3 regions of the Pseudarthrobacter sp. SORGH_AS 212 genome follow, and region 3 is predicted to be linked to each of the others. Evidence: riboswitches for the same ligand, from Rfam matches in the RefSeq annotation. Region 3 holds a riboswitch; each other region holds the start of a gene.
The links. Region 3 has a riboswitch for S-adenosylmethionine ahead of QE394_RS02325 (bifunctional o-acetylhomoserine/o-acetylserine sulfhydrylase). Riboswitches for the same ligand answer to the same signal wherever they lie in the genome.

Region 1 (10,389 bases), 1.9 Mb from region 3:
TCCGAGGTCACGGTGCGCCGCGTGCCCATCGAGTTCATGGAGATCGAGCTGGCCACGCTGGGGCAGATGGGCCAGCAGCTGGAAATCTCCGGTGAATACATGGCACGGAACGGCCGGACCCGGCTGGTGGACGTGACCACCAAGCCCTCGGAGCTGAAGGCACCGGAGGACAAGATCCACCCCATGCCGTTCCCCGGCCTGAATATTGACAACCTGCCGTTCTTCGCGGTGATCGCAGCCAACGCCACCGGCCAGACGATGATCCACGACTGGGTGTACGAGAACCGCGCCATCTACCTGACGGAGCTGAACCGGCTCGGCGCGCAGGTCCAGCTTCTCGATCCCCACCGGATCTACATCAACGGCCCCACCAAGTGGCGCGCCGCTGAAGTGGGATGCCCGCCGGCGCTGCGTCCGGCCGCATGCCTGCTGCTGGCCATGCTTGCGGCACGCGGCGTGTCCGAGCTGCGCAACATCTACGTGATCGAGCGCGGGTACGAGGACCTGGCCGAGCGGCTGAACACCATCGGCGCCAGGATCGAGTACTTCCAGGGCTGACATTCACTCTTCGTCATGAAGGGGCGGGGCACTTCAAATGTCCCGTCCCTGCCGCAGAATGTGACTATGCGTACCTTCGGCGTTGAGGAAGAGCTCCTGATTGTTGATCCGGAGTCCGGCGAACCGCTCGCCCTCGCTGACGCGCTCCTGTCCGGGCGGCACGTGGCAGCAGACGATTTGCCGCAGCCTCCGCAGGCGCCTGCCGCGAGGGACAACACGGACGGCGACGGGATGGGCCTGACTGCCGAACTGAAGCTTGAGCAGATTGAGACGCAGACCCGCCCGTGCCTGGACTACGGAACGCTGCTGGACCAGATCCGTGCCGGCCGGTCCCTCGCCGACCAGGCGGCGCAGAAGAACCATGCCAGGGTTGCGGCGCTCGCAACCTCACCGCTGGGATCCACCAGCCACACCACCCCTGACCCCCGGTACGCCCGGATGCTGGAGCGTTTCGGGCTCACCGCCCAGGAACAGCTGACCTGCGGCTTCCACGTCCACACCTACATCGAGTCACCGGATGAGGGCGTGGCGGTGCTGGACCGGATCAGGGACAAGCTCGCGGTATTGACGGCGCTCAGTGCGAACTCGCCTTTCTGGAACGGGCTGCCCACCGGCTTCGAAAGCTACCGGACCCAGGCTTGGAACCGTTGGCCGACGTCCGGACCAGCGGCCGTCTACGGTACCTACCCTGCGTACCGCAGGGTGGTGACGCGGCTCCTGGACAGCGGCGTGATGCTCGACGAAGGCATGTTGTATTTTGACGCGCGGCTCTCGCGGAACCACCCCACGGTTGAGGTCCGGGTAGCGGACGTCTGCCTGCGCGCCGACGACGCCGCACTGATCGCCTGCCTGGTGCGGGCGCTGGTGGAGTCGGCCAGCAGGGAGTGGCGTGACGGCGTGGACCCGGCTCCGGTCCCCACGGTCCTGCTGCGGATGGCATCATGGCAGGCCAGCAACTCCGGGCTCACGGGCGAGCTGCTGGACTTTGGCAACTTCCGTCCGGCACGCGCCGCCGATGTGGTCCGGTCGCTGGTGGATTACCTCGCCCCGGTGCTGGACGAGCAGGGTGAGCTGACACTGGCCCGGCAAGGCGTGGAGGACATCATCGCCCGCGGCACGGGCTCGGCTGAGCAGCGCCAGGTGCGGGAAAAGGCACTGGCAGGCCAGCCCGGGGACTTCGGCTTCGGTGCGGTGGTGAAGCACGCTGTCAACGTGACCATGCGGGATACCCTCAAGGTTTCGGAGGCGGATACGGCGCCCGAGTTGCTGCGGGTCCGGCAGTCCTGACCCGCTCTGCCGGGGAGCCTGCCCCCACTGCCATCAAGGCTGGGCACACCGCCGGCGACGCCATCCGTGTCCGGACCAGCGTCGCCGCCGCGGAAACAGGCTAGATCTGCTTGAGGGCCTGTTCCAGGTCGCCGATGAGGTCCTCGGCGTCCTCGAGCCCCACGGACAGGCGCACAACCCCGTCGGTCAGGCCAATCGCAGCCCTGCCCTCCGGACCCATGGCCCGGTGCGTGGTGGTGGCCGGGTGCGTGATGAGGGACTTGGAATCGCCCAGGTTGTTGGAGATGTCGATGACCCGCAGCGCGTCCAAAAGTGCGAAGGCGGCCTCCTTGCCGGAGCGGCCGCCCGACGGTGCCAGTTCAAGGGTGAGTACCGTACCGCCGGCCTTCATCTGCTTGGCCGCGAGCCCGTACTGCGGGTGGGACTTCAGGAGCGGGTACTTCACCCAGCTGACGGCGGGCTGCTGCTCCAACCATTCCGCGAGCCGCAGCGCCGTGGCCGAGGAGTGGCTGACGCGCAGTCCCATGGTCTCCAGGCCCTTGGCGAGCACCCAGGCGTTGAACGCGGACAGGGCGGGCCCGGTATGGCGCATCAGTTGCTTCACGGGACCGTCAATGAATTCCTTGGTACCCAGGATGGCCCCGCCGAGCACCCGGCCCTGGCCATCGATGTGTTTGGTGCCGGAGTACACAATCACGTCCGCCCCCAGCTGGCCGCAGCGCTGCAGCAGCGGAGTGGCGAAGACGTTGTCCACCACCACCGTGGCACCCGCCGCGTGCGCAAGTTCGCTGACCGCCGCGATGTCCACGATTTCCTGCATGGGATTGGAAGGAGACTCGAAGAAGACAGCGGTGGTGGGCTCGGACAGGGCGGACCGCCACTGGTCCAGGTCAGGGCCGTCGACGAAGACGGTCTCCACGCCCCACCGCGGCAGGATTTCGTTGAGGATCACGAAGCAGGAGCCGAACAGCGAGCGGGCAGCCACCACCCGGTCCCCGGCAGCCAGCAGCGCGCCGAGGGCCGTGAAGACGGCGGACATGCCGGACGCCGTCGCAAAGCATGCCTCGGTGCCCTCCAGCAGGCGGAGGCGTTCCTGGAACGTGGCCACCGAGGGGTTGCCGTAGCGGGAGTAGACGAAGCGTTCGTCTTCGCCGGTGAAGGCGCGTTCGGCAGCGGCGGCGGACTCGTACACGAACCCGGAGTTGAGGAAAATCGCCTCGGACGTTTCCTGGAAGTTGGTGCGGTCCAGCCCCCCGCGGACGGCCTGGGTGTCAGGGCTCCAGCCGGCGGCATCTTCGTTGAAGGTCACTTAGTTCTTTCCGAGGTTGGTGGGCAGGCCGCGGTTCTTCCAGCCGTTGACGGTGCGTTCGCCGTAACGGTCCGGTTCGCCTTCGAAGCCTTCCAGGACGTTGTAGGAGATGAAGCCCGCCCGGGTTGCCGCCGTAGCCGCCGCAATGGAGCGCTGCCCGGAGCGGCACAGGAACAGCAGCTCGGTGCCGCGGTTCTCCGGGCCCTGCTGCTCAAGGTCGGTTATGAATTCCGGGTTGGGAATGCCGCCCGGAAACGTCCACTGGATGAACAGGGGATCGTTGTCCGTGGCCTTGGTGTCCGGGATGCCAATGTGCGCCCATTCGCCCTCAGTGCGGACATCCACCAGGATGGCGCCCTGCTCCAGTTTGGCCCAGGCCTCCTGGGGTGTCAGGTCTCCTGCGTAGCTCATGCGTGGCCCTCGCCGTCGAATTCGGGTTCTTCAGTGGCGGATTCCAGGTGGTCCACAGCGGTGGCGACGGCGGCGTCCGCGGAGGCGATGGCTGCCGGGAGCACCACGGCCTGGGCCACGATGACGCTGCTGCCGTTGAAGGTCACTGCCGGGCTGCCGTGCAGCACGTACCCTTCCGCCAGGGCAGCCGAGATCCGCTCGCAAAAGGCGCGGTCGTCCGGGCCGCTGATCAGGCGGTAGGACAATTTCTCTTCAGGGACAGGTGCGTCAGACATGACGGATCTCCTTCTCTCACGCTTGCAGCTCGAATCGGTCGATATGCCGAGTAGTCACCTGAGGCACCCCGCCGTGGAAGGAGGGTTGCCGACCGGCCAGTCAGGGCTTGGCGCCGGTACTCATTACTCCCCAAAAACGTAACACCTGCCGCCGGGAGCCGCACCGCCGCCGTCGTCATCTTCCGTAACTGAACCGGAAACACAGGGTCACAGGCGTGCCGGGCGCTTTCCGGGCAGCGCCCGACGGCGGCATTGCCGCAGGTGGGCGGGTTTTACGCTGCTTCCTGCATGCATTCCCGGCGGGCTTCGACCGATAAAGTACAGGTGGGGCCGCTGCCCCATCAGGTCTTCGGCACCGGGGGGTTCCATGAGCATGCGTACATCCGCGCGACGACGCACCAAACCTTCGGTCCAATCGTTCCGCGCGGGCGCGTCGAGGGTGTGGACATTCCTTGCCGTTGTGCTTCTGGCAGCGTGTGCCGTGGTGCTGCCCGCAGGCGCCGCCAGCGCCGCCGACCTTAACCCGGACGAGGGAAAACCCCTGCTGGGCGCGGTGCTGGAGTGGGGTGAAGATTCCGCTGCCGGTTTCGCCGAACGGCTTGGAGCATCTCCCGCCGCCTACGGCCACGACCTCGCCCTGCCGTACCGCCCCTCGGAGCAGAACAACCTCCGGGGCTTCCTGGAGCAGGCGTCACTCCAGGGTTCGCATGCGATGTTCACTGTGAAGCCCACTGTGCCGCTCGACCAGATTGATGACGCTGCCGCAGCGTCCTTTGCCGCGGAAGTGCGGCGGCTGACATCGGGTTTCACCGGGCAGGTGCTGATCCGTTTTGCCCCGGACATGAATGCCAGCTGGGTGGAATGGGGCCAGCAGCCCGGTGCGTACCGCAACGCCTTCCGTGCGGTGTCCGCCGCCTTCAAGACGTCCGGCGGCGGCCCGCTGATGGTGTGGGAGCCGTACCTTGGCAAGGATTATCCCTTCGCCCGGAGCCGGAATGCGCCCGCTCCCGGCAGTGAGGGCTTCGCTTTGCTGGACACCAACGATGACGGAGCGTGGGACGGGGCGGACAGCGCCTACGAACCCTACTATCCCGGCGATGACGCCGTGGACTGGGTGGGCTTGACCGCTTTCCACGACGATACGGCCGGCGGGGCGGCGGTGAACACGGTGCCGCGGGCAGGCGAGCTCCAGGAGATGCTCACCGCCTCCGGCGGGGAAAACTTCTACAGGGACTATTCAGCCGGCCGCAGCAAGCCGTTCATGCTGCAGACCGCTGCCTTCTACAGCCCCGCAGCCGGCGGCGCCTCCGAGGTGGACGTCAAGGCCGGCTGGTTCGACCAGGTGGTGGGGGCCGCCACGTCGACCAACTTCCCGAAGACCGCCATGGTGGTGTGGGACGAAAGGACCAGTACCCGGGACACGGGTGTAGCGAGCATCAGCTGGTTGCTGACCGGCAACTCCACCGTAGCCGCGGCTGCCCACGCCCGGCTGAAGGATTCGTCAATGGTGACCGGACCCGTCACGGAGGTTGGCGCCGGCGGCAGCTATGAACGGGCCAACACACTGACGGGCGCCGCGGCCTGGACTGTGGGAGCGGCGCTGATCCTCCTGTTGGTGGCACTGTGGCAGATTCCCCGCAGGGTTAACGCTGCCACGGCCTGGGGCTACGGCGACCCCTCCCAACGGGATTCCCGGGTGGACCTGCTCCGCGGCATGGCCATTGTCTTCGTGGTGGTCAACCACCTGGGCATGACATCGCTGTTCCAGCTGCTGACCCAGGAGGCAGTGGGCTTCGTCAGCGGCGCCGAACTGTTCGTGTTGTTCTCCGGGCTGGTGGTGGGCATGGTCTACGGGCCCCGCGTCCGCGAGGATTTTGGCACCGTGCTGGACCTGACATCCCGCCGCGCCGGCAAGCTGTACCTGACGGCGCTGGTGGTCCTGGTTGGCGTCTTCCTGATGTCCTTGCTTCCCATTTTCCGGACCGAGGCCCTCACCACCTTCGTGGACCAGGGGACCGGAGGGGCCGGGCACCAGGGGGCCGGCCGTACCTACGACCTCTATGCGGGGATGGAATCCCTCTTCCAGTTCCCGGTGCCGCCGCAGGTGCTGCCCGCCGTCCTCCTGCTGCAGTTCGGCCCCTGGCAGTTCAACGTCATGGGCCTGTACGTGGTGCTGCTGCTGGTCAGCCCGGTGGTCCTCGCCGCGCTCAGCCGTGGGAAGGCCGTCTGGGTGCTGGCCGCAACGCTTGGGCTCTACGCCGTCGGCTCCATCACACGCTTCCGGCTCTTGCCGTCGCAGTTCGAGGATTCGTTCCCTCTGCTTGTCTGGCAGGTGCTGTTCGTCATCGGCCTCGTGGCCGGCTACCACCGGCGGACCATTGTGGCGTGGCTATCTGCCAGGACCTGGCTGGTAGTGGCATGCACCGCCGTCGCACTGCTGTTCGCGTTCCTGTCCTGGGGCAACCCCTACCTGGCCAACGGCTTCGACGTCCGCCTCGCCCTTATTCCGGACACGGCGTACCGGGTCATGTACGACGCACTCTTCGCCCGCACCTACCTGGCGCCGGGGAGGCTGCTCAACGTGCTGATCCTGGTAGTGGCTGCCTACGCGCTGCTGACTGCGTACTGGAAACCCATCCAGCGGGTGTTGGGCTGGTTCCTGATCCCCCTGGGGCGCGCCACCCTCTACGTGTTCATCATGCACGTGGTGCTGATCGCTGTGGTGGCCAACATCCCCGCCCTGCAGCAGGAGAATGTGCTGCTCAACACGGCGGCCTACGCCGTGGTCCTGGGGCTCCTGTGGGCGATGGTCCGGACGAAGTTCCTTTTCAAGATCATTCCTACCTAGCTGCGGCGTTCGGGGAGCCTGGGCTGGCGGCCCGGGTTACTGTCCGTGCGGCAGGATGAGCTGGTGCAGCAGGTGGTCCTGCCATGTTCCGGCGATTTTCAGGTACTCCGGGGCAACCCCGATCTCACGGAACCCTGCCCGGCCCAGGATTCGCCGCGACGCCGCGTTGTGCAGCAGGGTAGCGGCCTGGATGCGGTGGAGGCCAAGCTCGCCCTGCGCGTACCCGGCCGCGAACCGGACAGCAGCCGTGCCGACGCCCCGTCCCAGGAGGCCGTGGTCCACCCAGTAGCCAAGGTTGGCACTGAGGAACGGTCCCCGGACAATCCCGGTGAGGGTGATGGTTCCGACGATGCGCTGGGCCGCTGATGAGTTACCGAAGCCCTCGATGAGAACCCAGGGAACCTCCGTGCCCAGCACCAGCTGTTCACGCTTGGTCCGGATCAGCTCCCGCTGACGCCGGGCCGTATAGAACGCCTCGGGCCGGCGGGGTTCCCACGGCGCCAGGTGCAGCCGGTTCCGGCGGTACGCCTCTGCCAGGGCGTGCCCGTCATTGCCGTGGAGCAGCCGGATACCCACGCCGTGGAGCAGTTCTTCCGGCTCGGCGACAGGTGCGGGGAGTGGATTGTTCATCCTTCGATTGTGCCGTGTAGTCCGCCACTGCCTGCAGCCCGGCGCATCGGCCGTCCCGGCGGATGCTGTTGCCGCGGCATCAAATGAAAAATGCTGTGGCACACGTGGTGCCACAGCATTGGTTTCGGTTTTATACGAGTCCGGGGTAGCTGGCGACGATGTAGTCGGCTGCAGCCGGTCCCTTCATCCGCAGGCGGTTGTGCCGCGGGTTGATCCGGTGCTTCATGGCTGACCAGAACTGTGGTTCCGCGCCCGGGGAGTGCTGGTTGATGAAGCACCAGCTGGTGTAGAGCCCGAACAGGCGGTCACGGTTGAGGCCATGTTCTGTGGAGTCGTCGAGGTAGGTGGCTTCCTGGAGGAACAGATCGAACTGCGAATTAGCCATGGCGGCATCCCTTCGCTAAGTGCATGGTGTCGCCATTCGGCTATAGCGGCGAACCTCCACGCCCTGCACGGGGCGATGGAGTGTGACTTGACCCCTTGGAAAATTGGGGACTCTCAGGCGGAGTAACTGCCTTATCTACAATGTAGACTTTACCCGTAGACTACAACAGAAGCAATGCCCATGGCCGCTGAATGCGGCCGACACCAGGTGCGGCAGCCGCCGGGTCCGGGCGTTCCAGATCCAAGGATGGAACCATGGATTCCCCCGAAACCCGCGGAGCAAGCGCTCAGCCGCGGCGCAAAACACCCCTCAGCAGGGAAACGGTCCTTGCCAAAGCCTTGGAACTCGTGGATTCCGACGGCGTGGACGCGCTGACCATGCGCCGCCTGGGCCAGGAGCTGGGCCGCGATCCGATGAGCCTCTACCGGTACGCAGAGAACCGTGCAGCGCTCCTGGACGGGGTGACCGAACTGGTTCTTGATGACCTCTGTATTGAGCCGGAAGATCCTGACTGGAAGGAACAGCTCCGCACCATCGCCCACAACCTTCGGTTGCTGGCGCTGCGCCACCCTAACCTTGTGCCGCTGCTTGTCACCAGGCCGCTCTCCACACCACTCGGACTGCGTCCCCTGGGCACCCTCAGGCCGCTGGAGCAAATCCTGTCACTGCTGATTGCAGCGGGCTTCAAGCCCTCGGACGCCCTCCATGTGTACCGCGCCTACTACGGATTCCTTTACGGCCATATCCTCAACGAACTGCAGGAATTCATCGTTGACCCGGAAGAAAACGAGGCGCTGCTCCGGTTGGGCCTGCACAGGCTGCCGCCGAAGGAATTCCCGCGGCTGCGGGCCCTGGCGCCGGCCCTTGCCGAATACGACGGCTTAAACGAACTCGACCAGGGAATCACCATCCTGCTGAGTGGCCTCGAAACCCAGCTGTCCCTGAATGCCAACCGCTCCTGACAGCGTCTGCGCGGCCGGCAGTGGCTATTCGAACGATGCCCGCCGACGGTCCTGCAGCCGGGTGTTCCAGACGTCCGGCCGGTTCACCTGGAACCGGCGGCCCGTCAGGGCCTTGGCGTTCAGCCGGATGTAGTTCGATTTTTCGCCGGGCTGCCAGGGCTCCAGTCCCAGGCCGTCCACGGCGTCCATTTCGGACTGGTCCTCAATGACCTGGGTATCGCCGCGTACCACCACGCTCCATGCAAGCTCCGTGGCGGGGTCGTACCCGTCGATCTCCAGCGCCGCCGGGCGTTCCATCATGGCGCCCCACAGCTTGGAACCAGCTGCCGTGCGGAAGGCGATGCTCCGGCGGTGGACAACAAAATTAACCGGAAAGACCTCGGGGTGGCCGTCCACGACGATGGCGAGCCTGCCCAGCGTGTCGCCTGAAAGGAGGTCCCAGCAGTCGTCAAAGGAAAGGTTTTCGATTGGCAGCTTGAGCGAGTCCATGGTCCACACCTTACGGGCGAAGCGGGATGCGGAAAAGGGACTTCACCCCTTGTTTCAGTGCTATTCGATTCCGGCGTAAAGCTCGGTGAGCTCGGCCGTCAGTTCCTTCTGCAATGACGGGGTGCCAATCTGCTTGCCGTCGATCGTGTTAACGGGGGCGAGCAGGCGGACACTGGAGATCAGCCAGACCGCGTCGGCGTCCAGCAGGTCCTGCGGTTCCAGGGGTCCGTAGCCCAGTTCCCAGCCCGCTGCCTTTGCCGCGTGGAACAGGGCACCCTGGGATGTTCCAGGGAGAATGCCGCTGTCCAGCTGCGGTGTGATGAGGCGCTTGACGGTGGTGCCGTCCCCGGACTCTTCCACATGGGCCAGCAGCACCGTGGAGGTGGGGCCCTCAAGCACGCGACCGTCGGAGGACAGGAAAGATGACGTCGTCGGCGCCCTGCTTGCGGGCATGGCGCAGGGCGGCCATGTTGACGGCGTAGGAGAGCGTCTTGGCACCCATGAGCAGCCACGGTGCGCGCTCTGCAACGGTACTGTCGTAACCGCGGTCAAGCAGGATGACGTCGATGCCTGTTTCGCGCTGCCGGCGGCCGGCGGCCGGCGCAGGGGAGACCTGGACCCAGGCGGTGGCGGACGCCGCGCCCTCCACGCCGCGGGTAACCACCAGCTTGACCACCAGCTCGTCGTCATCCGGGCTGGTGGCCGGGTACTTTGCGTGGTGCCCGGCAATACCGGCAGCGATGGCCCGCCGCCACTCATCCTGCCCCGGAATGCTGAGGTCCAGTGCTTCCGCAGAGCCACCGAGGCGGTCCAGGTGGGCCTGGATTTTCCGGACTGACCCACGTACGGCGAGCATCGTCTCGAAGATGCCGTCGCCCCGGGTTGCTCCCTGGTCCGTGACCATCAGCTGCGGCTGGGATGCGTCGGCGGGCCGGCCGTCGGGGTAGGCGGGATCGAGGAAAACGAGTACCACGGGGGCGGGAGAGGTCATGGGACCAGCTTAGTGCGGTGCCGCGCGGATAAGCTGGGCGGAGTGCCCGGACGGAACCCGTCCGCCGGGAGCTCATCTTCCGGGGGTTATCTCGTGTTGTGGCCATTTTCGCTTGCCGGCACCGCGCCGATGTGGGTAGTGGTGATCCTCGGTGTCGCAGACCTCGCCATCAGGATCCTGGCCTTGGGGATCATCCCGGGCAACCGGCGCCCCACCACGGCCATGGCCTGGCTGCTGGGCATCT
Region 2 (10,389 bases), 3.2 Mb from region 3:
ACACGCAGGACCCACCGGTGAAGCGCGCCTGGCTTCGCTCCGGCGGCTCCTGGGCACCGATCCCAGGATGGAAGCCCAGGAGGCCAAGGAGCTCGGCACCATCAGCTGACAGCACCAACCGGCACGGCCGACCTCCCGGCAGAAACGGCGCCAGACGGTAGTTTGGAACCATGATCCAACCCGCTTCGACCTATAACGACGACCTGCGCCTGGCCCATGTCCTGGCCGACTCCGTGGATGACCAGACCATGAGCCGCTTCAAGGCGCAGGACCTCCACGTGGAGACCAAGCCCGACCTGACGCCGGTCACCGATGCGGACAAAGCCGCCGAGGAAGCCATCCGCGGCCAGCTCTCACGTTCCCGGCCACGCGACGCTGTGCTGGGCGAAGAGTTCGGCAGCACCGGCCACGGCTCCCGGCGGTGGATCATCGATCCCATCGACGGCACCAAGAACTTCGTCCGCGGAGTTCCCGTCTGGGCCACGCTCATCGCCCTCGTTGATGAGGGCGAGCCGGTGGTTGGCGTTGTCAGCGCACCCGCCCTGGGTAAGCGGTGGTGGGCCGCCAAAGGCATGGGGGCTTACATGGGCCGATCCCTTGCGTCGGCCACCCGGCTCCGGGTCTCGGACGTTTCCACCCTGTCCGACGCTTCGCTGTCCTATTCCAGCCTGGGCGGCTGGAAGGAACGCGGCAACCTGGACGACTTCCTGGGCCTGACTGAGGACGTCTGGCGCACGCGCGCTTACGGCGATTTCTGGTCCTACTGCATGGTGGCCGAAGGATCGGTGGACATCGCCTGCGAGCCCGAGCTGAACCTTTATGACATGGCCGCCCTCGTGCCCATCGTGGTGGAGGCAGGCGGCCGCTTCACTTCGCTCGAAGGTGAGGACGGGCCGTTCGGCGGGAACGCCCTGGCCACCAATTCCATCCTGCACACCGAAGTGCTGCACCGGCTCAACCCCGGACTGGACGACCTGCTGTAAGCCGGCCTCCTTCCGAACAATCGACCGCGGGCGCCTCCAAAAGGGGGCGCCCGCCGTCGTATTCTTCGGAGAAAGTCCCGTTTCCGGGCCGCGCGTAACAAAGGCCTTAACAATCCCCCCGGCTTCGGACCGGGCCGCCTGATGTTCTATGGTTTTATCCAGGTCACGAGTGCCAGCGCTAAACCCCGGTTTGCTGGCCGGCAACCCTCCATTCGCGGTGGGGTGCCCCGGGTGACGACCAGGCCGGTCCGGAGCGGATGCGGCAAGCGCGGATTCCAGCACAGCCGGAGTCCTGTCCTGAAGTGAGGTCTCCATGACTACTGCCGTCGACTCCCCCATTACCGCCATCGCCGCCGGGAACGTTCCTGACGAACGACTGGCCGCCGCCGGACGTCCGCTTTCAGCGGTTACAGGCGCCGAAATCCTGGCCCCGTTGATCTCCGGCGGGCACGTCCGCTACGCCAACCTTGACTACGGGGCCTCCGCCCCGGCCCTGACCGTGGTGTCGGCCTACCTCAACGAGATCCTGCCGTTCTACGCCAGCGTCCACCGCGGTGCCGGATACGCATCGCAGATCAGCACTTCGGTCTACGAGAACGCGCGCAACATCGTCCGCGAGTTCGTCGGCGGGCGCCCCGACGATTCCGTGATCTTCACCAGGAACACCACCGATTCCCTCAACCTGCTGGCCGGCTGCCTCCCCGGCACCGACGGCGAACCCGCCGGTGACGTCCTCTACCTGGACATCGAACACCACGCCAACCTGCTGCCGTGGCAGGGTGTCCCCCACCGGAGCATCGTCGCCGCCGACACGATCGCCGGGACCATCGATTCCGTGCGCACCGAGCTTGAGCAGGGCGGCGTCAGCCTCCTGGCCGTGACCGGCGCCTCCAACGTCACCGGCGAAATCCTGCCCATCAGGGAGCTTGCCGCCCTCGCCCACCGTCACGGTGCGCGCATCGTGGTGGACGCGGCCCAGCTGGCGCCGCACCGCCGCGTGGACATCAGCGCCGACGACGTCGACTACCTTGCCTTCTCCGGGCACAAGCTCTACGCACCGTTTGGCGCGGGCGTCCTGGTGGGCCGCCCGGACTGGCTCGACGCCGGAACTCCGCACCTCGCCGGCGGTGGCGCCGTCAAGGAGGCAAAGCTCGACGGCGTCAGCTGGGCCATCGGCCCGGCCCGCCATGAGGGCGGCTCCCCCAACGTACTGGGTGCGGCTACCTTGGCGCGGGCAACACAGGTTATCGCGAGCCTGGACCAGGACCGCTGGCACGCCCACGAGTCGGCCATCCGTTCCTACCTGGTGGAAGGCCTGCAGGCGATCGACGGCGTCACGGTGCACCAGATCTTCAAGGACACCGATCCTGACAAGGACACCATCGGGGTGGTGAACTTCTCTGTGGCGGGTTACGACGCCGGCCTGGTAGCCGCCTACTTGTCCGCCGAACACGGCGTGGGACTCCGCGATGGCCGCTTCTGCGCCCACCCGCTGCTGAAGCGCCTGGGGCTGCCATCGGGATCGCTGCGTGCAAGCTTTGGAGTGGGCTCCCGGCTGGAAGATGCCCAGCGGCTCCTCGCAGGCATTGAAAAGCTCCGCCGGGACGGGCTCGGCTGGGACTACGTGGTCGATGCCGGCCGATGGGTGCCGGCCAACGACACCAGGACCTACCCCCACTGGGCACCGAACACCCCGGGAACGGCCGGCGCAGCGCCCTGCATCGACGACTGACCGCCGGGAGCCGGCACCCGGGTGCATGCTGTAAATTCGGACGGTACCCGCAGGGAATCAGCTGAAGGAGGCCGCACGTGGTTCGGGGTGGGCCCAAGCTCGATCACGGGCGGCGCCGGGAGCTCGGCCAGAGCTTCCAGGACGGCGGCAAGCACTATGACAAGGTCCGTCCGGGGTATCCGGCGGAGTCGGCACGGTGGCTGGTGCCCGCAGGCGCCCATGATGCGCTCGACGTCGGCGCAGGGACAGGCAAATTCACTGACCTGCTGCTGGCGCTCGGATTGTCCGTGACCGCCGTCGATCCCTCCGCGGACATGCTGGCGCAACTCTCCGCCCAATACCCGGCAGCTGCTGCCCTGCGCGGCACCGCCGAGGCCACCGGGCTCGATGACGCAAGTTTCGACGTCGTCAGCGTTGCCCAGGCCTGGCACTGGTGTGACGCCCTCGCGGCCAGCACGGAACTTGCCAGGGTCCTCCGTCCGCAGGGAACGCTGGGACTGGTGTGGAACCAGCTGGACACCTCGGTACCGTGGGTGCACCGGCTTTCCCGCATCATGCATGCCGGGGACGTCTACAAGCCCGGGCAGCGGCCACTGGTGGGCCCGGAGTTCGAGGGCCTCGAAGGACACGTGACCCGCTGGCAGGATCCTGTCACCCCTGCCGACCTGATGGAACTGACCAAATCCCGGAGCTATTACCTCAGGGCCAACGAACAGACCCGGGCCAAAGTCCTGGCGAACCTCACGTGGTACCTCCATGAGCATCTGGGGCATGCCGAGGGTGAAGAACTCAGCCTCCCCTACCTGACGTTGTCCTGGCGCGCCGTCCGCGCGTGAGACGCGGATCCCGGCCGCGTCCCGCCAAAGGGTAGGCTTGAACGTGTGAAGACCAGCGCGCCCTCCTCCTCCATTGAGGACTACGTCAAGGTGGTCTATTCGTTCACGGAATGGCAGGACAAGCCCATCACGTCCTCCCAGCTGGCACAGCGCCTGGGAGTGGCAAATTCTTCAGTCTCGGAGATGGTCCGCAAGCTGAAGGACCAGGGGCTGGTGGACCACAAGCCCTACAGCGCGATTACCCTCACGGATGCCGGACTCCGGCTTGCACTGTCCATGGTGCGCCGCCACCGGCTCATCGAAACGTACCTTGTCCAGCAGCTGGGCTACAGCTGGGATGAAGTCCACGACGAAGCCGAACTGCTGGAACACGCTGTCTCTGACACCTTTATCGACCGGGTGTCAGCGCAGCTGGGCCACCCGGACCGGGACCCGCATGGTGATCCCATTCCCACGGCCGACGGCAAGGTCCACATGCCCGTTGCCCGCCTCCTGGGCGAACTCGACGAGGGCCACACAGGCCGGATCACCCGCATCAGCGACGACAACCCTGAGCTGCTGCGCTACCTTGCGGCCGAAGAGATCGATCTTGATTCCGGGGTTGAAATCCTGGGACGGCGGCCCTTCGGAGGTGCCCTGATCGTGCGGATCAGCAATGCCGGCGGAACCAGGGAATTTGATCTCGCCGACGAGGTCACCTCCGCACTGTGGGTGCACACCGGCCACCCCCACGAGGGTTGCACCCTGACGGAGTCCTGACATGCGCAGGGCCGGATGAGGGAGACGTGGATTCCGTCGGGCCGTGCCTGGCTGGCTGTTGCCGCCGGCGGCCTCGTTGGTTCTGAACTCCGGTACGGACTGGGCCTGGCCTTCCCCGACCCCGCGGGGTCCGTGCCCTGGACAACGCTCTGGATCAACGTCGTCGGCAGTTTTGTCCTGGCCGCCCTGACCACCACCTGGATGGCGCGGCCGCAGACCGCATTCTGGCTCCGTGCCGGTCTGGGGCCGGGACTGCTTGGGTCCTTCACGACGTTTTCGGCGGTGGTGTTTGCCGTGGACCAGCTGGCGCGGGAGGGGCAGCATGTGCTGTGGATCGCTTACCTGGGTCTCTCCTTGCTGCTGGGCCTGCTCTCGGCGGCGCTGGGCTGGCGCCTGGGCAGGCTCACCGGGCGGTTGTCCGCGCGGGGCGGCTCCGGGAGCCGGCAGTGATCAGCGCCGCGTTGGTGGGAATTTTCGGTATCTCCGGTGCACTCCTGAGGTTCGCCACGGACAGCTGGTTCGCCCACCACAGCTCCCGGCGCACCGTACGGCCGGGACTGTCGAAGGAGCGGCTCCACTGGCCTTGGGCAACACTGGTGGTCAACGTGGCAGGCTCCTTCATCATCGGAATCTCGTACGGCCTCACGGCGCAGCTTGGGCTGGGGCACGAATGGAGCATTGGCCTTGCGACGGGCTTTGCAGGCGGCCTGACGACCTTCAGTTCCTGGACCACTGCCACGGTGCGTCTGCTCGGAGAGGCAAGGTTCGGAGCCGCAGCCATGAACGTCGCAGTGAACCTGGTACTGGGCCTTGGCGCTGCCGCCGCCGGCGTCGCGTTGGTGTCCTGAGGGCCCGTCCCGTCCGTGGCGGCCTTTCCCGTTCACGTATTGTGGAGGTGATGATCAGCAGACGCGACGTGGCAATAGCCCTCGATATCCCCATGGAAATGGCCCAGCGCCACGGCCTCCCCAAGTTTATGTCCGAGGAGCAACTCGGCGCGCTGTTGGACAGCCCGCCGGCCTGGCTGGAACAGTCCCGTGCCAACCGGACGGGCAAACGGCCGGTCTGGGTTCACCTCGTGTGCGCGGTGTGCGGTTACGAGGAAGCGGCACGGCCTAAGAAATGGTGGCCGGACTTCACCTATGTAGTGTGCGACCATCACCGCCCGGACGATGTGCCGCCGGCCTCGGCAGGATTTGTCCGCGGCGAGTTCGACGGCGTGGGCACCCGCTTCGTCGGCATCGCAGACGTGGAAGCGCCCGACGGCGGACGCTAACCCGTTCAGTCACGCTCACTTGGGGTTGCTGGTCATTTCGTCAGGGACCGCCACCAGGCGGAGGTCCGCCCCGTCACGGAGCACCGCCAGGTCCAATGGCTGGCCGATGGCATCGGAGAACAGCAGCCGCTGCAGGCTTTCGGCGTTGCTGACAGCCCTCCCGCCGGCGGTCAGCACGATATCCCCTGCAGCCAGGCCGGCCCGGTCTGCCGGAGAACCTGGCAGCACCTCAACGATGCGGAGGCCGTCCCGCGGGCCGCTCCTGATGACTGCGCTGGGAGTGAGCCGGACCGGGGTACTGACGAGTCCCAGGTAGGCCCGCCGCACCCGGCCGTCCGAGAGCAGGGCCGAAATGATCCGCCGGGTGGTGGAGTTGATGGGGATTGCCAGGCCCAGCCCTGCCCCGGCCACAGCGGTATTGATGCCCACGATCCTGCTGTGCGTATCGGCCAGGGCACCGCCTGAGTTTCCCGGATTCAAGGCGGCGTCGGTCTGGATGACGTCTTCGATCACCCTCCTGTTACCGTCCGCCCAGACCGGTATGGCGCGGCCCAGGCCACTGACCACTCCTGCTGTTACGGAACCTGCAAGTCCCAACGGGTTTCCGACCGCGATGACGAGTTGCCCAACGCGGAGGGACTCGGCATCTCCGAACTCTGCGGGCCGGACCTTGGGGCGCCGGCCATGGACAACTGCAAGGTCGGACAGCGGGTCTGCGCCCACTAGCTCCAACTCCAGCCTGCTCCCGTCGGCAAAGACAGCGTGCCCGTTCCTTGTTCCCGCCACTACGTGGGAGTTGGTGACGAGGTAGCCGTCCTCCGTGAAAAGCACCGCTGAGCCCGCTCCAACGCGCATCCGGCCGTTGCGGCGGGTAGCTGACATCTCAATGGCGGCAACATGCGGCGTGACCGCCGCTGCCACCCGCATGACTGTGCGTGAATACGAATCCAAGGCTTCGTCGTCGTACCTGTCCGAAGCCTCTTCCCGTGCGCGCTCCATGACGCACCTCCCTGTCCTGGCACCCCGCACCTGTCGCGCTGGAGGGCTTACCGGATACAACGGGCGGCCGAGCAACGCTAGTCCCTGGCCCGCTACGCCTTCGGTGAACGCCTGCTCTTCGTTCCCCTCCCCTGGTGCAGCCGCGTATCCGCCGCGCCCCGGGCCGCTTGTCACCTTGGCCTGCCCACACCATCACCGCGGTATGTCCGGTGCTAAAGTACCCGAGGGGATTTCCTCCACAACCTCACAGCATGTGGGTTGTCTTGGCTTCACCGACGATGCGGCTTTCATGCCATCCGGGCGTTGTTCCCGGTGGAAAGCACGCCTGGCCGCCACACCTGTGGCGGGACGGGACCACGCTCCCGGTGAACCCACAGGTCGAATAACAAGGAGTACGTGTGACCGGACAGGTCTTGTTCCGAACGCGGTCGGAACTGCGACGGAAAGAATCGGTCAACGCAACGCGCAAGGACATCCAGGCCCTCCGGGCCCTGGCAGTCATGCTCGTGGTCCTCAACCATTTGTGGCCCGTTCGGCTTCCGGGCGGGTACGTCGGCGTCGATGTATTCTTCGTGATCTCGGGTTACCTGAATTCCAAGCACCTGCTCGGCGAACTGGAACGATCAGACCGGATCAACCTTGGTCAGTTCTATGCGCGGCGGATCAGGCGGCTCCTCCCGGCGGCAACCCTTGTGGGCGTCGTTTCCCTCCTGGCAGCCTGGGCGCTGCTTCCGTTCTCACGCTGGGTGGCCATAGCCCATGAGACCATGGCATCTGTCCTGTATGTTGAGAACTGGGTTCTGGCCGCTAAATCCGTGGACTATTCAGCGCACAACGAAGCCGCGTCCACGGTGCAGCATTATTGGTCGCTCTCCGTGGAGGAGCAGTTTTACCTGGTCTGGCCCCTACTGATGCTCGGACTGGTTACGGCCGCGGTCAGGTTCCGGCTCCGCCGTCGGGCGCTACTGACCCTGGGGGTCGCGCTTGCCAGTGTCATCGCGCTGGTGTTTTGCATCTGGTTTACGTACACCAACAAGAGCCCGGCCTACTTTGTCACGCCGGCCCGCGTCTGGGAGTTCGGTGCCGGGGCCCTGGTGGCCATCGGAGGCGCCCACGCTTTGGGATCCTTGCGCCTGCGGCTGCCCTCCTACCATTTGGCACTCTCTGGAACAGCGCAGTGGCTGGGGTACGGCCTGATCGCCTTTTCCGCCCTGACGTTCAATGAGCACACGTTCTTCCCCGGCTTCGCTGCCGCAGTTCCCGTCCTCGGTACGGTGCTGGTAATTGCTTCGGGGCCGAACAGCCCCTTCTGGTCGCCCAACCGGGTCCTTGCCGCCAAGCCAATCCAGTTCGTCGGCGATGTGTCCTACTCGCTGTACCTGTGGCACTGGCCGCTCATAGTCCTGGCGCCGGCCATCCTTAGCCGCCCGCTGGGGACCTTGGACAAACTCGGCATCCTGGCACTGGCCATCGGGCTCTCCTACGCGTCGAAGAAACTTGTCGAAGACCCGGGCCGCACCAAACTCCTGAAGGGGGCCAGACCGCTCCGGGTCGTCCTGGTCACGGCGGCTGCCATGGCCACCGTCTGTGCCTTGTGCGGAGGCCTTTTGCTGAGTTTCGGAAAGGCGCAGGAGGCAGAGACAGCCAAGCTGCAGAACCTTTCCGGGGACCCCTGCTACGGCGCGCGGAGCCTGGACCCGGGAAACGATTGCGGTGATCCCTTTGGCGCTGCCCGGGTTGCCAACGTGGGGCCGAACGAGGCTCCGCGCTTTGACGCCCCGGAATGCCACCCGGCGGCAGACCCGATCGTTTTTGAGGACCAGAAACTCCTGACGGAGTGTGATTTCACGGGCGGCGCGCCGGCCTCGGCAACTGTTTGGCTGATCGGCGACTCGCATGCGGAGCAGTGGAAGAGCGCCCTGTATGAGCTGGCCCGGCTGCACAAGTGGAAGCTGAAGGAATCCATGGTGGGTGGTTGTCCGTTCGTCGACGTAAAGCGTGTCGCTTTCATGGGCGAACCCGCGGATGACGCACGCTCCCAGAAACGGTGCCTGGACTGGAGCAAGCAGGTGACCGACAGGATTGTCCAGGAAAAACCCGGCATGGTCTTCGCTTCCTCCTTCGGCGCCGGGGAAACGATCGACGATGGCACCGGCCGCCCCCAGTTGGAACAGTACGGCGATGCCGTCGCCAAGCGGTTCCTCGCCTGGACAGGTGCGGGCTCCCGGGTCTTCGTCTTCCGCGATCCCCCCTTGACGCTGCGCCACAGCAGCCCGGACTGCGTGGCGCTCAACCAGCAACAGCCCATTAACTGCGCGAACCCCCGGGCCGAAGCCTTGGTGCCGGACCCGATTGCGAGTGCGGCCGTCGGCATGGGCAAGCCCTCGGTGAAGGTGCTCGACATGTCTGACCAGTTCTGTGACGACCGGACCTGCTACGCGGTCATCGGCGGCCTGCAGGTCTACGCCGATTTCGACCACGCCTCACGGAGCTACATCCACTCGCTGATGCCCGTAGTGGCGCAACGGTTCAACGAGGCCCGGCAATAATCCTGCCTCCAGAAGTCTGAGGAATCAGGCCCTGGGTCACAGTGGTCCAGGGCCCGGCCCCGGCCTGGGATACCAGCCCGCTCAATCCGGGCAAAGAAAAACACCCCGGTCCGAAGACCGGGGTGTTTTTTCGGTGACTCGACTCATCCGCAAGGGATGTCCCGAATCACCGCAGGGGTGTGGAGATGGGGGGAATTGAACCCCCGTCCGATGTCGTGTTGTCAGGGCTTCTCCGGGCGCAGTTTGCGTCGGACTTTCTCGGCCCCAGCCATGCTGCAAACAGCTGGCTGATCCGGGCCCAGTCATCTAAGAGTCCCGTTTACCCCGATGACGGGGGTAAACAGCAGTGGCTATCTAAATGACGCCAGGATCCGGGGCAATAGCAACCTCGGGCTGACGGACTGTCTTACTGCTTAGGCAGCAAGAGCGAAGTCAGTGCGCTTAGATTCGGCACTTATTGGTTTGCAGACAGCGTTTACGAGATAATTCTGCATCCTCGGCCCGCTTCACCTGTCGCGACTAACATCGTCGAAACCGATCATCCCCGTATTTTGTTACCAATCGGTGTTACCCAATCCCGCGGGCGTACCCGCCGGACTATTTATAGTAACGCATGTTGTGCCAGATTCATTCCGGGCAACACCGTTCAGCCGCGCCGCCTGTTGCGTTCCCGCATCTCGCGCTGGGCTTCGCGGTTGTCCTGCTGTTCGCGGAGTGTCTGGCGTTTGTCATACTCGCGCTTGCCGCGGGCTACGCCTATTTCAACCTTCGCGCGGCCATCCACAAAGTAGAGCTGGAGAGGCACGATGGTGTAGCCGGCTTCCTGGACCTTGCGGGAGATCTTGATGAGCTCTTCGCGGTGCAGGAGCAGCTTTCGGCGGCGCCGGGCAGCATGGTTGGTCCAACTGCCCTGGTTGTACTCCGGGATATGGATTGCTTCCATCCACAATTCGTCGTTGTAGAAGGTACAGAACCCGTCCACCATGGACGCGTGCCCCTCGCGGAGGGATTTCACTTCGGTGCCCATCAGCGCAATGCCGGCCTCATAGGTATCCAGCACGTGGTAATCATGCCGGGCCTTGCGGTTGGTGGCCACCACCTTACGGCCACTTTCTTTGGGCACGGAACAGCTCCTCAATCAAATCGAAATGTCCTCCGGCCGGGTCGCAGCGGAGTCATACCAGTGTACGGCAGGGCCGCGCAGCCCTAGAGCAGGCCCATCGGGTCGACGGCGGCACCGTTCAGCCAGGTTTCG
Region 3 (10,389 bases):
TCGGCCTAGGCGAGCGCGCCCTTCGCGGCCCGGAAGCCCGCTTCAAGGTCTGCCAGGATGTCATCGATGTGTTCGATGCCCACGGACAGCCGCACCAGGCCGGGCGTCACGCCCGCTATTGCCTGCTGTTCCGGGGTCAGCTGGCTGTGGGTGGTGGAGGCCGGGTGGATCACCAGGGAACGGACATCGCCGATGTTGGCGACGTGGGAGTGCAGTTCCAGGGCGTCGACGAACCGCTGCCCCGCTTCGGCTCCCCCGGCAAGGTTGAAGGCGACGACGGCGCCCGTCCCCTTCGGCCCGTACTTGCGGCCGCGCCCGTACCACGGGCTGGACGGCAGGCCTGCATAGGCGACGGATTCGACGTCGTCCCGCCCTTCCAGCCAGCGGGCGACTTCGGTGGCATTGGCCACGTGGCGTTCCACGCGCAGGCTCAGCGTTTCCAGGCCCTGGGCGATCAGGAAGGCGTTGAACGGCGAGACCGCCGAGCCGAGGTCCCGCAGGAGCTGGACGCGCGCCTTGAGGATGTAGGACAGGTTTGCACCGAGGAGCCCGTTCTCCCCGAGGTCCCGGCCGTAGACCAGGCCGTTGTAGGTGGGATCCGGGGTGTTGAAGCCCGGGAACCGTTCCGGGTCCTTGCTGAAGTCGAACTTGCCCGAGTCGACGATGACGCCGGCGATTGCCGCTCCGTGCCCGCCGAGGTACTTCGTGGCCGAGTGGACCACGATGTCGGCCCCCCATTCCAGGGGACGGATCAGGTAGGGCGTGGAGAGGGTGTTGTCCACAATGAGGGGCACGCCGGCCTGGTGTGCCACCGCGGAGATGCCTTCGATGTCCAGGACGTCCTGGCGCGGGTTGGAGACCACCTCGCCGAAGAACAGCTTGGTGTTGGGCTGCACGGCGTCCCGCCACTGGTCCAGGTTGTCCGGGTCCGCCACGAACGTCACGGTGATACCGAACTTCTTCAGCGTGTGGGCGAACAGGTTGTAGGTTCCGCCGTACAGGCTGGGGCTGGCCACGATGTGGTCGCCCGCCTCGGCGACGTTCAGGATGGCGAAGGTCTCCGCGGCCTGGCCGGAGCTGAGCAGCAGGGCGCCGAGTCCCCCTTCGAGGCTGGCGATCCGCTGCTCCACGGCCTCCTGGGTGGGGTTGCCGATGCGGGTGTAGATGGGGGCCAGTTCCGCCAGGGCGAACCGGTTGGCCGCGCTTTCGGCGCTGGGGAACACAAACGAGGTGGTCTGGTAGATAGGCAGTGCCCGGGCGCCGGTGGCGCCGTCGGGCTCCTGGCCGGCATGGATCTGGCGGGTTTCGAAGGACCATCCGTTGGACATTCAAGGCTCCTTTGACGTGGGCCCGGCATGCTGTGAGCACCACGGGCCGCGCTTGCCGCCCGGCCGTTGCCGGACAACCAGGTCCTCACCCGGGGCACCCCACCGCGGATGGAGGGTTGCCGGCCAGCGAGCCGGGGCTTGGCGCTGGCACTCATGACCTGCGCCCAGTGTAGGAACACCTTGGCGGCGGCGGACAGGATTGTGACGAACATGGTCTCCGCGACCGCCTGCAGGACGGAAAACTGACACCCAAGAAAATGAAAATTTCGAGTAAGGCAAGCCTAAGCTGAGAGCCCGATCACAAAGTGCCAAGATGTTGGCATGCGCATGGATCACGTCTCTTACGCCTGTGAACACGATGGCCTCGCGGCCACGACCGAACGAATTGCATCTGCCCTCGGCGTTGAGGCAGTGAAAGGCGGGGTACATCCCCGGTTCGGGACCCGGAATATGATCATCCCGCTCGCGGGCCACAAGTACCTCGAAGTGGTGGAGGTCCTGGACCACCCCGCGTCGGACAAGGCCCCCTTCGGACAGGCCGTACGGGCCCGTTCAGCAGCGGGCGGCGGCTGGATGGGCTGGTGCGTCGAAGTGGACGACCTCGCCCCGTTCGAAGAGCGCCTCGGGCGCTCGGCCGTCAACGGCAACCGCAAGTTCCCGGACGGCCGGGAACTGGTGTGGAAGCAGATCGGCATCCTCGGGCTCATCGCCGATCCCCAGGTTCCGTACATGCTCAAGTGGGAGGGCGACCCCTCACTGCACCCTTCCAACGCCTATGACAGCAGCCTCAAGATGAGCTGCCTGACCATCGCCGGTTCCGCTTCGCGGGTCACCGAATGGCTGGGCGAGCCGGTGGAGAAGCCGCTGGAGGACGTGGCTGTCGAATGGGTGGCCCCGCACGGCACCCCCGGCATCCTGTCCGTCACCTTCGAAACCGCCAATGGAGCAGTCACCCTCTGACCCTCCACCTGTGGTCCGGTTTCACACCGGACCACAGACGCGGGCGCCTGCCCGCGCCAGCTTCGGCCGCCATGGGGTGGTGACAACGGCGTCACCACCCCATGGCGGCCGAATCCATTTCCCGGCCTGCCGGCCTGCCTGGCCTATCCCAGGCCGACGGCCTTTCCGAAGAGGCTGAAGCCCACGAACGCCACGATGTCCAGCAGCGCGTGCGCGATGACCAGCGGCGTCACGCGTTTGGTCCGGGTGTAGATCCAGGCAAAGACAATGCCCATCACCACGTTCCCGATGAAGGGACCGAAGCCCTGGTACAGGTGGTAGCTGCCGCGCAGCACCGAACTGACGGCAATCGACAGCGGCACGCTCCACCCGAACCTGCCGAAGCGGTCCAGGAGGTAGCCCACCACGATGACTTCCTCCACGATGCCGTGCCGGATGGCGGAGAGGATCAGCACCGGCACGGTCCACCAGTAGGCGTCCAGGGCGCTGGGGATGATGGCGGTGGTGATCCCCAGGGCACGGCCCGCAGCGTAAAGGCCCAACGACGGGATGCCGATGAGTGCGGCCAGCCCCACCCCCTGCAGCAGGTCCTTGCCCGGACGGGCGAAAGTGAAGCCCAGTCTCGTGAAAGCTGACCCAGACTGCGGTCCGAGGTCCCCGGAGGACGCCTGCCGGGAGCCCGTGAGGAAGTACAGCACCAGCAGGACCGGGACGAGGGCGAAGATGATGTCCAGGAGCTGATAGGTCAGGTCGAAGTATTCGCGGGTGCTCTGGGACCGGTTGAGCGTCGAGGTTCCCTCGGCCAGCGGCGCCCGGGTCATCTTGTCCAGGAGCTGCACTACCGAGTACACGGCGGACTGCCCCAGGGACAGGCCCAGGACAATCCAGACTTCGAACGCCAGGCGGCGGCGGGAGGGAACCAGCATGTACCCATCTTGCCCGCAGTTTCTGGGCCGGGGCTGATGGCCCCGCCGTGTCAGGGCACGGGGGCGACGATGACCTCGGTGCCCTTGGCCTCGAAGGCGGCCTTGTCCCGCGGCGAGATGCCGGCGTCCGTGATCAGCCGTGTGAAGTCATAACCGTCCATGGTGGCGAAAGCACGCACCCCCACCTTGGAGGAATCGGCAATGACATAGGACACCCGTGCCCGGCTGGCAAGGAGTGCGTTGACCGATGCCTCACCCTCCCCCGTGTTGGTGGGACCCACCTCGGGGTCGATGCCATTCACGCCGATGAAAGCGATGTCCAGGACCACCTTTTGCATGATGATGTCCGTATACGGGCCTACCAGCTCGTAGGACCGCGGGTTGAGGATGCCCCCGGTCACCATCACCTTGATGTTGGGCCGCACCGCCAGTTGCCCGGCGATGTTGATGGCATTGGTAACAACCGTCAGCGTTGACTGGTTGGAGGGGGCGTTCAGGTCCTCACGGGTGGCCAGGATCTGGGCCAGTGCCGTGCTGGTGGTTCCGCCGCACAGGCCGATGACGGCACCGGGCCGGATAAGGGCGGACGCCGCCCGGGCGATCTGCTCCTTCGCCTCGGCATGGTCGTCCCGGTTGTAGCGGCCGGGCAAATCGTAGGCGAGGGCCCCGGTGGTGGCACCGCCGCGGGTGCGGGTCAGCAGCCGCCGCTTGGCCAGGCTGTCCAGGTCCCGGCGCGCTGTGGCGGGCGAAACCCCGAGGGTGTTAACAATCTCGTCCACTTCCACCTGGCCGGCCCTGGCAAGCAAGTCGAGGATGGCGGTCAGGCGGTCAGTGCGGGTCATGCGGGCCTCTCAGTACAACGGCCACCACTCCGGATGACGTTTCATGATCATAACAGACCTCAAACAATCATCTAACGTCAAAATGTGGAGGGCGGGTCCGCTGTTTACCGTTCCCGGACACCAGCCCGCCACACAGCGTACGTCAACGGCATGCCCGGGCGGTAGGCGAGGTGGGTGGCGGACGGTGCGTTCAGCAGGTGCAGGTCGGCCCGGTGTCCGACGGCGATGGAACCGACGGCACGTTGGCCGTCGGCATCGGTGCCGCGTTCCTTGTGCAGCGCCAGCGCGCCGCCATAGGTGGCCGCACGGACCGCCTCGTGCACGCTGAGCCGCATCTGCAGTACGGCCGTGGCCACGCAGTACGCCATCGAACTGGTGTAGGAAGTACCCGGATTGCAGTTGGAGGCGAGGGCCACCTGGATGCCCGCATCCAGGAGGGCACGGGCCGGGGCCAGCGGCTGGCGGGTGGACAGGTCGCACGCCGGCAGGCAGGTGGCCACAGTCCCGCGCACCCCCGACCCGGACGCCGGGTCCCAGCCGAACCAGGTTCCGGCCAGGGCGTCAATGTCGGCGCCCGCGAGGTAGTTGACGTGGTCCACGCTGGCGGCTGCCATGTCCACTGCCAGCCGGACGCCCGGACCCTCGCCCAGCTGGTTGCCGTGCACCCGCAGCCCCAGCCCGGCATCCCTGCAGGCCTGCAGGACGCGGCGGGACTGGTCCTCGGTGAAGGCGCCCTTCTCGCAGAAGACGTCCGCCCACTGCACATACGGCCTGACCGCCGAGAGCATCGGCCCGCACACCAGGTCCGTATACGCGTCAGCGTCCTGGCCGGCGGGAACCAGATGGGCACCAAGGTACGTGGCCTGGTCCGCGGCGGTGGAGGCAATCCGGGCGCTGCGCGCCTCCTGCTCCACGTCGAGGCCGTAGCCGGTCTTTGTCTCCAGGTACGTGGTGCCCTGCGAAACGGCCTCGGCCACCCTGCCCAGGGCCAGCCGCGTGAGATCGAAGTCGGAGGTGGCCCGGGTAGCGTCCACTGTCACCGCGATCCCGCCGGCCGAGTACGATTCCCCGGCCATCCGCGCCTCGAATTCCGCTGTCCGGTCACCCGCGAACAACAGGTGCGTGTGGGAGTCCACCCAGCCGGGCAGCAGCGCGCGCCGCCCCGCGTCGACGGCGTCGTCAGCAGCGGGAGCGTTGGCCGCCGGCCCGATCCAGGCGATGCGTTCGCCCTCAATCACCACCGCCGCATCCTTCAGGACCCGGTGCTCCAGGTCCTGGGTCATCAACTCGGCGATATTGGTGATCAGGATGCTCATGCTTTTATTCTTCAGCGCCGGATGGACCAGCGCGTGGCCGCGAGCGCCTGCGCTGTCCGGGATTCCGGACTCGGGCCTGCCGGGCTGCCCTGCATGCTGCCCAGGATCTGGCCGGCGGCCAATTCGGCAATGGCGGCCGACGTCTGGAAGCCGTAGCCGCCCTGCCCCGCCAGCCAGTAGAAGCCAGGCGCCTCCGCGTCGAATCCTGCTACGGGAACGCCGTCGGCCGCCTCGGTACGGAGCCCTGTCCAAGCCTTGCGGACACCCGTAATACCCAGGGTGGTTACCGCGTTCAGCAGGTCCACCAGCCGGTCCACGTCCCCTGGCCGGGGCCGGGCGTCTTCCGGCCCACTGGGCACGTGTTCGGACGGGGAGATGAGGACGCCGTCACCTTCGCGCCGGAAGTAGAAGGAATTGTCCGCTGCCGCCACCATGGGGCTGCCCTCCGGGAGGGGGCGTTCGACGGCGGCAATCGCCGCAGTGCGCCGGTACGGCTGGAGTCCGAGCTTCTCCACCCCGCTGATAACGGCCAGTTCATCGGCCCAGGCTCCCGCCGCGTTCACCAGCACCCCGGCTTCGAAACCCTCGGCACCGGCACCCACCTGCCAGCCCGAGCCGAGGTGCTGGGCGGAATGCACCCTTGCTCCGGTGATGATGTCCGCGCCGGCCTCTACGGCCCGCCTGCGGTGATCCTCCAGCAGCAGCGGCGCATTGCTGCCAAAGGATCCTTTGTCCAGCCCCGCCGCGGCAAAGGATCCGGGGACCAGCGCCGGGCACAGCTGCAGCGCTTCGGCGTGGGAGATGGGCTGCATGGAGCCGCTGGCCTCCGCCGTCACCTCTTCCTCAGTGCCGATGAGCATGAAGCTGCGCGGGGTCAGGACGGGCTCGGGGAGTTCGGCATCGCGGGCGGCCATCAGCTCCAGGGTCCGGGCGGTCAGCTCCTGCACCACCGGCGGACCATAGCTGGGGATGAGCTGGCGGGCGGAGCGGGAGGACGTGTGGTACGCCAGTTCCTGCTCCGCCTCCACCAGGGCCACGGTACAGTTCCCGGCCAGCGCCGAAGCGAGGGACAGGCCCGCAATGCCGCCGCCGACGATCAGGACATCGTAATGAGCTGCCATGCCATCATCCTTGCAGAGATCTCGCCGTCCGGTGCCCGGAAGATGCAGGCGCCCTCAGGCGGCTGTCTCCGCGCGGCTGGCGACGAACGCACCGACGCACGTTTCGACGTCGTCCGCCGAATGTGCGGCCGAGAGCTGGACCCTGATCCGCGCGGCGCCGCGCGGCACCACCGGGAAGCTGAAGGCGGTGACGAAGACGCCGTGCTGCAGCATCCGGTCGGCCACCTTGGCGGCCACGACGGCGTCGCCGAACATGACCGGGACAATGGCGTGCTCGCCCGGCAGGAGGTCGAAGCCTTCCTCGGTCATCCGGCGGCGGAAGAGCGCTGCGTTCTCGAAGAGCCGGCTCCGGAGGTCCGCCGAGTTCTCCACCAGGTCCAGTGCCTTGATGGTGGCGGCGACGATGGCCGGTGCAAGGGAGTTGGAGAACAGGTAGGGGCGGGCCTTCTGCCGGAGCATGGCCACGATTTCGGAACGGCCGGAAACGTAGCCGCCGGACGCGCCGCCCAACGCCTTGCCGAACGTACCGGTGTAGATGTCCACCCGGTGGGAGACGCCGGCGTGCTCAGGGGTTCCGGCGCCGGCGCCGCCCATGAAGCCCACGGCATGGGAATCGTCCACCATCACCAGCGCACCGTACTTTTCGGCGAGGTCGCAGATGGCTTCCAGCGGGGCGAGGAAGCCGTCCATGGAGAACACGCCGTCGGTGACGATGATGCGGCGGCGGGCGTCGGAGGCCTCCTGCAGCCGCGCCTCAAGTTCGGCCATGTCCTGGTTGGCGTACCGGTAGCGGCGCGCCTTGCAGAGGCGGATGCCGTCGATGATGGATGCGTGGTTCAGGGCGTCGGAGATGATGGCGTCCTCGGGGCCGAAGAGCGATTCGAACACCCCGCCATTGGCGTCGAAGCAGCTGGAGAACAGGATGGTGTCCTCGGTGCCCAGAAACCGCGAGACCCGGGATTCGAGCTCGAGGTGCAGGTCCTGGGTGCCGCAGATGAAGCGCACGCTTGCCATGCCGAAGCCGCGTTCATCCATGGCCTGCTTGGCGGCGCCGATGATGTCCGGGTGGTCCGCCAGGCCGAGGTAGTTGTTGGCGCAGAAGTTCAGGACGTCGGCGCCGGGGGCGCCGATCCTGCCTGCGGTGATGTGGCTGGACTGGGGCGAGCTGATGCTGCGCTCATTCTTGAAAAGCCCGGCGGTGCGGATGTCTTCCAGTTCGTCGCGGAGCTGGTCCTTGATGGAGGTGTACATGGGGTTCCTTAGAGTCGGGTCCAGTCGAGGACAACTTTGCCGCCGCTGCCGCTGCGGGCGATCTCGAAGCCCTTCTCCCAGTCTGTGGCAGGGAGGGCGTCCGTGACCACGGCGGAGATGCCGGCGTGCAGGGCGGGGTTGGAGGAGAGCATGGCGCTCATGGCATACCAGGTCTCGTACATCTCCCGGCCGTAGATACCCTTGAGCGTGAGCATGTGGGTGACCACCTTGCCCCAGTCGATGGTGATGTCCTGGCTGGGCAGGCCCAGCATGGCGATCCGGCCGCCGTGGTTCATGTTGTCGATCATTTCGGGCAGGGCCGAAGGGTGGCCGGACATTTCCATGCCGATGTCGAACCCCTCGCGCATTCCCAGTTGATGCTGGGCGTCCCGGACGCGGGTGGCGGAGACGTCGATGGTGAGGTCCGCACCCAGCTTGGCGGCAAGTTCCAGGCGGGGCCCGGAGACGTCGGTGATGGCAATCTTGCGGGCTCCGGCGTGGCGGGCGACGGCGATGGCCATCAGGCCGATGGGCCCGGCACCGGTGATGAGGACGTCCTCGCCCACCAGCGGAAAGCTCAACGCGGTGTGCACGGCGTTGCCGAAGGGGTCGAAGATGGCGCCAAGTTCCGGGGTGACCGAGGGATCGTGGTGGACCCAGACGTTTGTTTCGGGTATGACGACGTACTCAGCGAAGGCGCCGTCCCGCTGCACGCCGACGCTCACGGTGTGGATGCACATCTGGCGGCGGCCGGCCCGGCAGTTCCGGCAGATGCCGCAGACGATGTGCCCCTCGCCGGAGACCCTGTCCCCCACCCTGACGTCGCGGACGTCAGCGCCCACCTCCACCACTTCACCGTAGAACTCGTGCCCGGCGATAAGCGGGGCCTCAATCATGCCCTGTGCCCAGGCGTCCCAGGACTGGATGTGGAGATCGGTCCCGCAGATCCCTGTGGTCATCACCCGGATCTTCACGTCGGCCGGGCCGGCTTCGGGTTCCGGGCGGTCAACCAGTTCGAAGCCGGCCTGCGGACCCGCCTTGTACAGAGCCTTCATCGGCTTCCTCGCTTCTTCCTCACGTGCTCGGCAGGATCCTGCCTTTCCCCATTACAGCGCCGGCAAAGCTTTAGCACAATGGGAATCTTCTCAATCGACGATGTAGCAATAACTAATGCGTAAACTGATCGAATGGAGATCCACCAGCTTGAAATCCTGCGCGAACTCGGAGCCCTCGGCAGCGTCAAGGCAGTGGCCGATACCCTCATGGTCACCCCCTCCGCTGTTTCCCAGCACTTGGCCCTCCTGCAGCGGTCCGTGGATGTTCCGCTCACGCGCAAGGAGGGGCGGAACCTGGTGCTGACGGACGCAGGCCAGGTGCTCGCGGACGCCGGGGCCGCCGTCGTCAGCGCCATGGCGGACGCCCGGGCGGCGATCGGCAGCTACCACGGCTCGAGCGGCGGCCGCGTCACCGTCAGCGGCTTCCACAGCGCCGGCCAGGCCGTGTTCGCCACTTTGGCCCGGATCCTGGAGGGCCCGGGGCAACCCCGGCTCGAGCTGTCCGATGAGGACGTGGCGCAGCAGGACTTTCCCGCGCTCACCGCCCGGTATGACCTCGTGCTGGCCCACCGGATGGACCACAGTCCGGGCTGGCCAACGGAACGGGTGACGGTGGTGCCGCTGCTGCACGAACCCCTGGACGTGGCCCTGCCCGCCGCGCATCCGCTCGCCGGGAAGGCAGCGGTCACAGCGGACGACGTCGGAGGCGAGGCCTGGGTGACCAGCCACGCCGGATACTCCCCCGCCGACGTCCTGTCCGCCGTCGCGGCCGTGTCCAGCCGGGAACCGACCATCGTGCACCGCATCAACGACTACTCCACCGTCGCCGCACTGGTGGCAGCCGGCGGCGTGATCGGGCTGCTCCCCCGGTACACCGCCGGCCCCGTCCTGCACCCGGACATCGTGCTGCGGCCGCTGGAGGGAATCAGCACCCGGCGGCGGATAGATCTGCTGGCGCGCCCGGAAAACCTGAAGCGCCGATCGGTGATGACGGTCTGCGAGGCGCTGCAGGACATCATGGCAGGGCTGGTGAAGCAGAGCTGACAGCTGCAGGGGCGCGGATCAGGCGCCGGAGCCTGATGGGTTTGCCTGGCCCTGCCCGTGCGCCTTGCCGTTTCCATTTCCGTTCCCATTCCCACCGTGTCCGTGCCCGTGGCCGTGGCCGCGGCCCGGACCCGGGTGGTCTCCGCCGCCCCCGGTGATCCGCTGGGCGGTTGCGGTGTCCCCGTCCCGGACGCCCGCAACCCGGACCACGTCACCGGTGGCGATGTCCGCGATGGTGCCGTTCCTGGTGACCCTGGTGTCCGCGTTGACCGTGTAGGCCTGGGTGAAGCCGTCCCCGCTCCTGACGGTGATCGACGTGCTGCTGACGGCCTCCACCGTGCCGCGCTGCCCAAGCACTGTCTGGAAGGTCCCGTCCGCCTTTTTTACGACGCTCTCGCCGTGCTGGAACTGGGGGCGCTGGGACGCGTCCGGTGTGGCTCCGCGGCCTTCGTGGCCCGGCGTTGACGGTGAGGCGGACGGGGAAGGAGACGGCGTGGCTGAGGGCGGCCCTGCGGACCAGGCCAGCGCTGCGCCGGCCCCGCTGAG

Region 1: it holds a riboswitch for S-adenosylmethionine, as region 3 does, so the genes downstream of both, QE394_RS10885 (DUF1737 domain-containing protein) here and QE394_RS02325 (bifunctional o-acetylhomoserine/o-acetylserine sulfhydrylase) in region 3, are expected to answer to the same signal.
Region 2: it holds a riboswitch for S-adenosylmethionine, as region 3 does, so the genes downstream of both, QE394_RS17080 (aminotransferase class V-fold PLP-dependent enzyme) here and QE394_RS02325 (bifunctional o-acetylhomoserine/o-acetylserine sulfhydrylase) in region 3, are expected to answer to the same signal.

Annotation. Positions count from the first base shown of each region.
Region 1 is NZ_JAUTAA010000001.1:2,379,913-2,390,301, forward strand. Features, by position in the region: gene QE394_RS10865 (UDP-N-acetylglucosamine 1-carboxyvinyltransferase) at 1-558, shown strand, start outside; gene QE394_RS10870 (glutamate--cysteine ligase) at 625-1,845, shown strand; gene QE394_RS10875 (O-succinylhomoserine sulfhydrylase) at 1,946-3,154, opposite strand; gene QE394_RS10880 (rhodanese-like domain-containing protein) at 3,155-3,565, opposite strand; gene QE394_RS10885 (DUF1737 domain-containing protein) at 3,562-3,840, opposite strand; SAM riboswitch class IV at 3,854-3,968, opposite strand; gene opgC (OpgC domain-containing protein) at 4,208-6,688, shown strand; gene QE394_RS10895 (GNAT family N-acetyltransferase) at 6,725-7,318, opposite strand; gene QE394_RS10900 (hypothetical protein) at 7,449-7,703, opposite strand; gene QE394_RS10905 (TetR/AcrR family transcriptional regulator C-terminal domain-containing protein) at 7,958-8,665, shown strand; gene QE394_RS10910 (pyridoxamine 5'-phosphate oxidase family protein) at 8,690-9,154, opposite strand; partial or broken gene QE394_RS10915 (aminodeoxychorismate lyase) at 9,215-10,145, opposite strand; gene cls (cardiolipin synthase) at 10,275-10,389, shown strand, end outside.
Region 2 is NZ_JAUTAA010000001.1:3,717,522-3,727,910, reverse strand. Features, by position in the region: gene QE394_RS17090 (ribosome small subunit-dependent GTPase A) at 1-109, shown strand, start outside; gene hisN (histidinol-phosphatase) at 171-983, shown strand; SAM riboswitch class IV at 1,145-1,258, shown strand; gene QE394_RS17080 (aminotransferase class V-fold PLP-dependent enzyme) at 1,297-2,715, shown strand; gene QE394_RS17075 (methyltransferase domain-containing protein) at 2,793-3,551, shown strand; gene QE394_RS17070 (metal-dependent transcriptional regulator) at 3,597-4,310, shown strand; gene QE394_RS17065 (CrcB family protein) at 4,326-4,760, shown strand; gene QE394_RS17060 (CrcB family protein) at 4,757-5,158, shown strand; gene QE394_RS17055 (hypothetical protein) at 5,209-5,586, shown strand; gene QE394_RS17050 (trypsin-like peptidase domain-containing protein) at 5,602-6,585, opposite strand; gene QE394_RS17045 (acyltransferase family protein) at 6,984-9,134, shown strand; RNA gene ssrA (transfer-messenger RNA) at 9,312-9,680, opposite strand; gene smpB (SsrA-binding protein SmpB) at 9,781-10,257, opposite strand; partial or broken gene QE394_RS17030 (peptidoglycan DD-metalloendopeptidase family protein) at 10,341-10,389, opposite strand, start outside.
Region 3 is NZ_JAUTAA010000001.1:509,940-520,328, forward strand. Features, by position in the region: gene QE394_RS02325 (bifunctional o-acetylhomoserine/o-acetylserine sulfhydrylase) at 6-1,328, opposite strand; SAM riboswitch class IV at 1,372-1,487, opposite strand; gene QE394_RS02330 (VOC family protein) at 1,656-2,288, shown strand; gene QE394_RS02335 (CPBP family intramembrane glutamic endopeptidase) at 2,432-3,214, opposite strand; gene QE394_RS02340 (DeoR/GlpR family DNA-binding transcription regulator) at 3,265-4,056, opposite strand; gene QE394_RS02345 (amidohydrolase family protein) at 4,161-5,372, opposite strand; gene QE394_RS02350 (FAD-dependent oxidoreductase) at 5,384-6,493, opposite strand; gene QE394_RS02355 (glycine C-acetyltransferase) at 6,548-7,744, opposite strand; gene tdh (L-threonine 3-dehydrogenase) at 7,753-8,799, opposite strand; gene QE394_RS02365 (LysR family transcriptional regulator) at 8,932-9,843, shown strand; gene QE394_RS02370 (DUF5666 domain-containing protein) at 9,862-10,389, opposite strand, start outside.